Regions from separate parts of the Nesterenkonia halotolerans genome, predicted to be linked through region 1. Evidence: predicted binding sites of a transcription regulator. Region 1 holds the regulator's gene; the other holds the start of a gene.
What was found. Region 1 encodes HrcA, which represses chaperone genes, less so after heat shock. Its sites were predicted from a motif close to TTNGCACTCGNNNNNNNCGAGTGCNAA; they were not measured.

Region 1 (3,370 bases):
CTCTCCTGTGGAGGTCGATGAACCTGTCGTGTTCTGCGAAGTCTCAGTCATTGATCCTCAGTCTAGGCGGTGTGCTCAGTGTGACCAGTCCCAGCGGCCCAGCAGCAGCTGGGTGGCCGCGAGTGCGGCCGGCCCTGCAGTGGAGGACCGCAGGACTGTGGGGCCCAGTCGGGCGATCCGGGCACCGGCGGCGGTGAGCAGCTCGATCTCCCGCTCGCTGATCCCGCCCTCCGGCCCGATGACCAGGTGCAGCTCCTCCGGTCCAGGTTCATTCGCGCAGTGCTCCGAGATCGCCTGGGCCAGGGGGGTCTCATCGGTCTCGTGGAGCACGATGGTGGCGATCCGGGGCCCGGTGCTGCTCAGTGTCTCCAGATATTGGGCAGTGGTGTGCAGCGCGCGAACGGTGGGGATGCTGGTGCGGCGGGTCTGCTTCGCCGCGCTGGTGACCGTGGCAACCCATTCGGCGTGCTTCTTGGCTTCCCGGCCGGCCTTCCAGCGGGCCACCGATCGCTCGGCCTGCCACGGGATGATGGCGTCCACACCGAGTTCGGTGGCGGACTCCACACCCTGCAGATCGCGGCGATCCTTGGCCAGCGCCTGGACCAGGACCAGCCGGGGTTCGAGGACCGGCTCCCGGGTCAGCTGCATGATCTCCACGCTCAGCTCCCCGGCACCGGCGGTGCGGACGATCCCCTCGGCGCGGCTGCCCACGGTGTCGGAGAGGATCACCTGCTCTCCCGGCTTGAGCCGCATGACGGTGGCCGCATGGTGCCCCTCAGCCCCGGAGAGCACGATCGAGGCGCCTGGGCCGGCGTCGTCGAGCGCTTCGGGGCTGAGATGGAACAGCGGTGCTGTCATCTCAGAGGGCGTCCCAGCGTTCCCGCAGCTTGGCGAAGACGCCGCGGTGCTCGGTGGTGGACTCTCCGCGCTCTTCTCCGCGCTCGGCGGCGAGCTCCCGCAGCAGCTCGGCCTCACGGTCCGAGACCTTGGTCGGGGTCTCCACCTTCAGGTGCACCTTCAGCGCGCCGCGACCGCCGCCGCGCAGGTGCGTGACGCCGCGCTCCTTGAGCGTGAGGACCTCGCCGGACTGGGTGCCCGGCTTCACGGTGAGCGCCTCGGCGCCGTCGAAGGTGTCCAGCTCCACCGTGGTGCCCAGCGCCGCTGCCGTCATCGGGATCGAGACGGTGGCGTGGAGATCGTTGCCCCGGCGGGTGAAGACCTCGTGCGGCTTGACCTCCACCTCGATGAACAGGTCGCCGGAGGGTCCGCCGGCCAGGCCGGCCTCTCCCTCGCCGGCCAGGTGGATCCGGTTGCCGCGGTCGACGCCGGCGGGAACCTTGACCTTGAGCGACTTGCGCTCACGGACCCGGCCCTGACCATCGCACTCCTGGCAGGGATCTTCGATGATGCTGCCGAACCCGGCGCAGCGCGCGCAGGTCTGGGTCTGGATGACGGTGCCGAGGATCGAGCGCATGGGGCGCTGCACCTGACCCTGGCCATGGCAGTCCGGGCAGGTGGTCGGCGAGCTGCCCGGACGTGAGCAGGAGCCGTCACAGACGGTGCAGGTCACGGCCGTCTCGACTTCGACCTCCTTGGTGGTCCCGAAGACCGCATCGCGCAGGTCGATGCGCACGCGGATCAGCGAGTCCTGGCCGCGGCGGGTGCGGGAGGCGGGGCCTCCGCCTCCCCCGCCGAAGAAGGTCTCGAAGATGTCGCCGAATCCGCCGAACCCTCCGCCGGCGCCGCCGCCGGGGAAGCCGGAGCGGCCGTTCTCGTCACCGGTCGCGTCGTAGTTCTGCCGCTTCTGCGAATCCGAGAGCACCTCGTAGGCGCGGCCGAGCACCTTGAACTGCTCGGCGGCGTCCTCGGAGGGGTTCACGTCAGGGTGGAGCTTGCGGGCCTGTTTGCGGTAGGCCTTCTTGATCTCTTCGGTCGACGCCGAACGGCTGACGCCGAGCGCTTCGTAGTAGTCAGTCGTCATCTTCGTAGACGTTCACCCTTCGGAAAGAATTCGGGACAGGTAGCGCGCCATGGCGCGCACTGCGGACATTGTGGAGCCGTAGTCCATGCGGGTAGGACCGACGACGCCGAGCTTGGCGCCCTCGGCACCTGCATGGGTGCCGTACTCGGCAGCGACGACGGCGGTCTCGACCAGCGAGTCGTGACTCGTCTCGTGACCGATCCGGATCGAGAGGCCTCGCCGGTCCTGCTCCATCTCGGTCAACAACCGAAGCAGCACGACTTGTTCCTCAAGCGCTTCAAGGATGGGACCGATGGAGGGCCCGAGGTCGCGGCCCGACCTGGCGAGGTTAGCAGTCCCGGCCATGATGATGCGATCTACGCGGCCCGACTCCAGGATGGTCTCCACCGCTTGCGCGATCACCGCCATCGAGGGACGCAGCACCGGCTCCACGCGGCTGATCAGGGTATCCACAGGCAGCGGAAGCGTGGAGATCCGGCGGTTGAAGAGTTCGTTCGAGAGCACCTGGCCCAGCCGGTGCAGCGAGTCGTCACCGATCGCATCCGCGAGTGTGACCATGCGCTGCTCCACCTTGCCCGAGGAGAGGATCACGACGGTGAGCGCCTTGTGCGGGGACATGGAGACGACGTCGATGTGCCGGATAGTCGCGGTGGAGCGCTGTGGATGCTGGATCACGGCCACCTGATTGGTGAGCATGGCCAGCAGACGCACGGTCTGTTCCAGCATCGAGTCATGATCGTCGGCGGACTCGACCAGGGTGTCCATCGCCCGGCGCTCTGCCGCCGAGAGGGGTCGCACCTCGGTGATCTTGTCCACGAACCGGCGGTAGCCCAGATCGGTAGGGATCCTCCCGGCCGAGGTGTGCGGGGCCGCGATGAGACCCTCCTCTTCGAGGTGGGCCATGTCGTTGCGGATCGTGGCGGGGGACACCTCCAGGTCATGGCGCTCCACCAGCGCGCGGGAGCCCACCGGCTCCCGGGTCTGGACGTAGTCCTCGACGATGGCACGCAGGACCTGCAGACGGCGGGTGTCTGACATGCTGCTCGGGCCTCCTGAACCTCTGGCACTCGATGAGTACAAGTGCTAATTCTACAATGGGTGACCATGAGCGCATCTCACTTCCCCGGCAGACGTTCCTCCTCCTCACCTGGGTGGGGCGCGCAGGACCTCTCGAGCCTGCGCGCTTCGCAGCAGATCACGGTCCAGCCGCTCCCAGCGGACCCTGGCACGGTGATCGAGGAGGTCGAGTCAGGCTGGGTCGGCGCAGTGGTTTCCGTCGAGGCTTCCGGCGGCGTGCGCGTGGTGAGCCTGGAGGACCGCAGGGGAAAGATCCGCTCCTTCCCCCTGGGGTACGGCTTCCTCTATGAGGGCCAGCCGGTCGAGCTGACT
Region 2 (3,370 bases), on a different contig from region 1:
GCTCGCCGGTGGTGTGCGCGCCCACGTAGAACATGGTCTGCCGCAGACCGCCGGTGAGCTGGTGGAACACCACCTCGAGCGGGCCGCGGTAGGGCACCTGGCCCTCGATCCCCTCGGGGATGAGCTTCTCATCGGAGGGAACATCGGCCTGGAAGTAGCGGTCCTTGGAGAAGGAGGTGTTCTTCCCGCGGGTCTGCATGGCGCCCATTGAGCCCATGCCGCGGTATGCCTTGAACTGCTTGCCGTTGTAGAAGACCAGGTCTCCGGGGGATTCTGCGGAGCCCGCCAGCAGGGATCCGAGCATCACCGAGTCGGCACCGGCGACCAGGGCCTTGCCGATGTCTCCGGAGTGCTGCAGCCCGCCGTCGGCGATCAGCGGAACGCCGGCCGGGATCGCCGCCTTGGAGGACTCGTAGATGGCGGTGACCTGCGGGACACCCACACCGGCCACGATGCGGGTGGTGCAGATGGAGCCTGGACCGACGCCGACCTTGATGGCGTCCGCGCCGGCATCGATGATGGCCTGCGCGGCTTCGCGGGTCGCGGCCTGGCCGCCGATGACATCCACTCCGGCGGCGCGCGGCTCTGCCTTGAGCCGGGCGATCATGTCGAGCACGCCTCGGGTGTGACCATTCGCGGTGTCCACCACAAGGGCGTCCACACCTGCCTCCACCAGCGTCATGGCCCGCTCGAAGCCTTCACCGAAGAAGCCCACGGCCGCACCTACGCGCAGCCGGCCTTCCTCATCCTTGGTGGCCTGCGGGTAGCGGTCGGCCTTGTCGAAGTCCTTGATGGTGATCAGGCCCTGGAGCACGCCGGCGTCGTCGACGAGCGGCAGCTTCTCCACGCGGTGCTCGGAGAAGATCCGCAGCACCTCTTCGTTGGGGATCCCGACCCGGGCAGTGATCAGCGGCTGGGGGGTCATCTTCTCGTAGACCTTGGTGGTCAGATACTGCTCGCGCGGGATGAAGCGGGTGTCCCGGTTGGTGATGATGCCCAGCAGCTTGGATTCGGCGTCGACCACGGGAAGCCCGGAGACGCGGTAGTGGGCGCAGAGCTCGTCGAGGTCGGCGATGGTGGCATCCGGGGTGATCGTCACCGGATCGCTGATCATCCCGGACTCGGAACGCTTGACCTTGTCCACCTGGCGGGCCTGGTCCTCGATCGAGAGGTTGCGGTGCAGGATGCCGATGCCGCCCTGGCGTGCCATGGCGATCGCCATCGGGGCCTCGGTCACGGTGTCCATGGCCGCCGAGGCCAGCGGTGACTGCAGGGTGATGTTCCGGGAGAACCGGGTGGAGGTGTCGGCCTCCGAGGGGATGACATCGGTGGCACCGGGGAGCAGAAGGACGTCGTCGTAGGTCAGTCCGACGAATCCGAAGGGATCGTGCTCCGCGCCGGCGGCCGCGCGCGGCTCCTGATGAGTTTCAGTCACAGTGGTGCCTCTCGGGTCAAAAGCGGGTGGCTCGGCCCCAAGTCTACGTCCCGTGCACGTCCGCCCGTAGCCAAAGCCTTAGCACTCTGCTTGACCGAGTGCTAAGCCCGTCTATAAAGTTTCACTTAGCACTCGAGACCCTCGGGTGCCAGCGTGTCCGCGGGCCGTCAACCTGCGGATATCAGCCTGACGGGGCACCATCCGGCACCGCGACGACGGTTGGCCACTCCTAAGGCGTGCAACAGATTTCGGCCTGTCAAGCACCCCGGCGTCACCGGGATGCCCGGTACGGGCCTGTGCCATTGACCGATTCCACCCCACGCAAAGGAGAGTACTGACGTGTCAGTCTCCATCAAGCCTCTCGAGGATCGCATTGTTGTCCGCCCCCTGGAAGCAGAGCAGACCACCGCTTCCGGTCTGGTCATCCCGGACACCGCCAAGGAAAAGCCCCAGGAGGGCAAGGTCGTCGCAGTAGGCCCAGGTCGTTTCGACGAAAAGGGCAAGCGCATCCCCGTTGACGTCTCCGAGGGCGACGTCGTCATCTACTCGAAGTTCGGCGGCACCGAGGTCAAAGTCAGCGGCGAAGAGTACCTCGTGCTCAACGCTCGCGACGTCCTGGCCATCATCGAGAAGTAAGAACGGACCGCTGAAGTCTCTTCACGGACCTCATTTGGATCCGATTCTCACACTCTCAAAGGAGCAGTAATACATGGCAAAGCAGCTTGAATTCAGTGATGCTGCACGCCGCGCTCTGGAAGCCGGCATCGATAAGCTTGCAGACACGGTCAAGGTCACGCTCGGCCCCAAGGGCCGCAACGTGGTCCTGGACAAGTCCTGGGGCGCTCCGACCATCACCAACGACGGCGTGACCATCGCCCGTGAGGTGGAGGTCGAGGACCCCTACGAAAACCTCGGCGTGCAGCTGGCCAAGGAAGTCGCCACCAAGACCAACGACGTCGCAGGCGACGGCACCACCACCGCAACCGTCCTCGCCCAGGCTCTGGTCAAGGAAGGCCTGCGCAACGTGGCAGCCGGCGCAGCCCCCAGCGAGATCAAGCGCGGCATCGAAACCTCGGTGGCCGCTGTGACTCGCCGACTGCGCGAGAACGCTCGCGATGTCGAGGGCCAGCAGGCGGCCAACGTGGCCGCCATCTCCGCACAGAATGACGAGGTCGGCGAACTGCTGGCCCGCGCATTCGACGCGGTGGGCACCGACGGCGTCATCACCATCGAAGAGGGATCCTCCACCTCCACGGAGCTGGAGATCACCGAGGGCATGCAGTTCGACAAGGGCTACCTGTCCCCGCACTTCGTCACCGACGCCGAGCGCCAGGAAGCCGTGCTCGAAGATCCGCTGATCCTGATCAACCAGGGCAAGATCTCCAACATGGCCGAGTTCCTGCCCGTGCTGGAGAAGGTCCTGCAGGCCAAGCGCCCGCTGTTCATCATCTCTGAGGACGTCGAGGGCGAAGCCCTCTCCACCCTCGTGGTGAACAAGCTGCGCGGCACGCTCAACGTGGTCGCAGTCAAGGCCCCCGGTTTCGGGGACCGCCGCAAGGCCATGCTCGAGGACATCGCAGTGCTCACCGGTGCACAGGTCATCTCTCCCGATCTGGGCCTCAAGCTCGATCAGGTGGACCTGGAGTCCCTGGGCACCGCCCGTCGAGTCACCGTCACCAAGGACGCCACCACCATCGTTGATGGCGCTGGCGCCAAGGAGGACGTGGACGCTCGCGCGGCCACCATCAAGGCTCAGGCAGATGCCTCCGACTCTGAGTGGGACCGCGAGAAGCTCCAGGAGCGCCTCGCGAAGCTCTCCGGCGGCATCGGCGTCATCAAGGTCGGCGCAGCCACCGAGGTGGAGCTCAAGGAGCGCAAGCACCGCATCGAAGATGCCGTCTCCTCCACCCGCGCAGCACTGGAAGAGGGCATCGT

Region 2: groES (co-chaperone GroES) is a predicted target of HrcA. The motif match lies at 1,514-1,540, and genes of this name have one in related genera.

Annotation. Positions count from the first base shown of each region.
Region 1 is NZ_JADBEE010000001.1:596,991-600,360, forward strand. Features, by position in the region: gene H4W26_RS02740 (PhoH family protein) at 1-51, opposite strand, end outside; gene H4W26_RS02745 (16S rRNA (uracil(1498)-N(3))-methyltransferase) at 76-858, opposite strand; gene dnaJ (molecular chaperone DnaJ) at 860-1,981, opposite strand; gene hrcA (heat-inducible transcriptional repressor HrcA) at 1,994-3,019, opposite strand; gene H4W26_RS02760 (DUF3097 domain-containing protein) at 3,086-3,370, shown strand, end outside.
Region 2 is NZ_JADBEE010000002.1:248,919-252,288, reverse strand. Features, by position in the region: gene guaB (IMP dehydrogenase) at 1-1,435, opposite strand, end outside; gene groES (co-chaperone GroES) at 1,775-2,071, shown strand; gene groL (chaperonin GroEL) at 2,145-3,370, shown strand, end outside.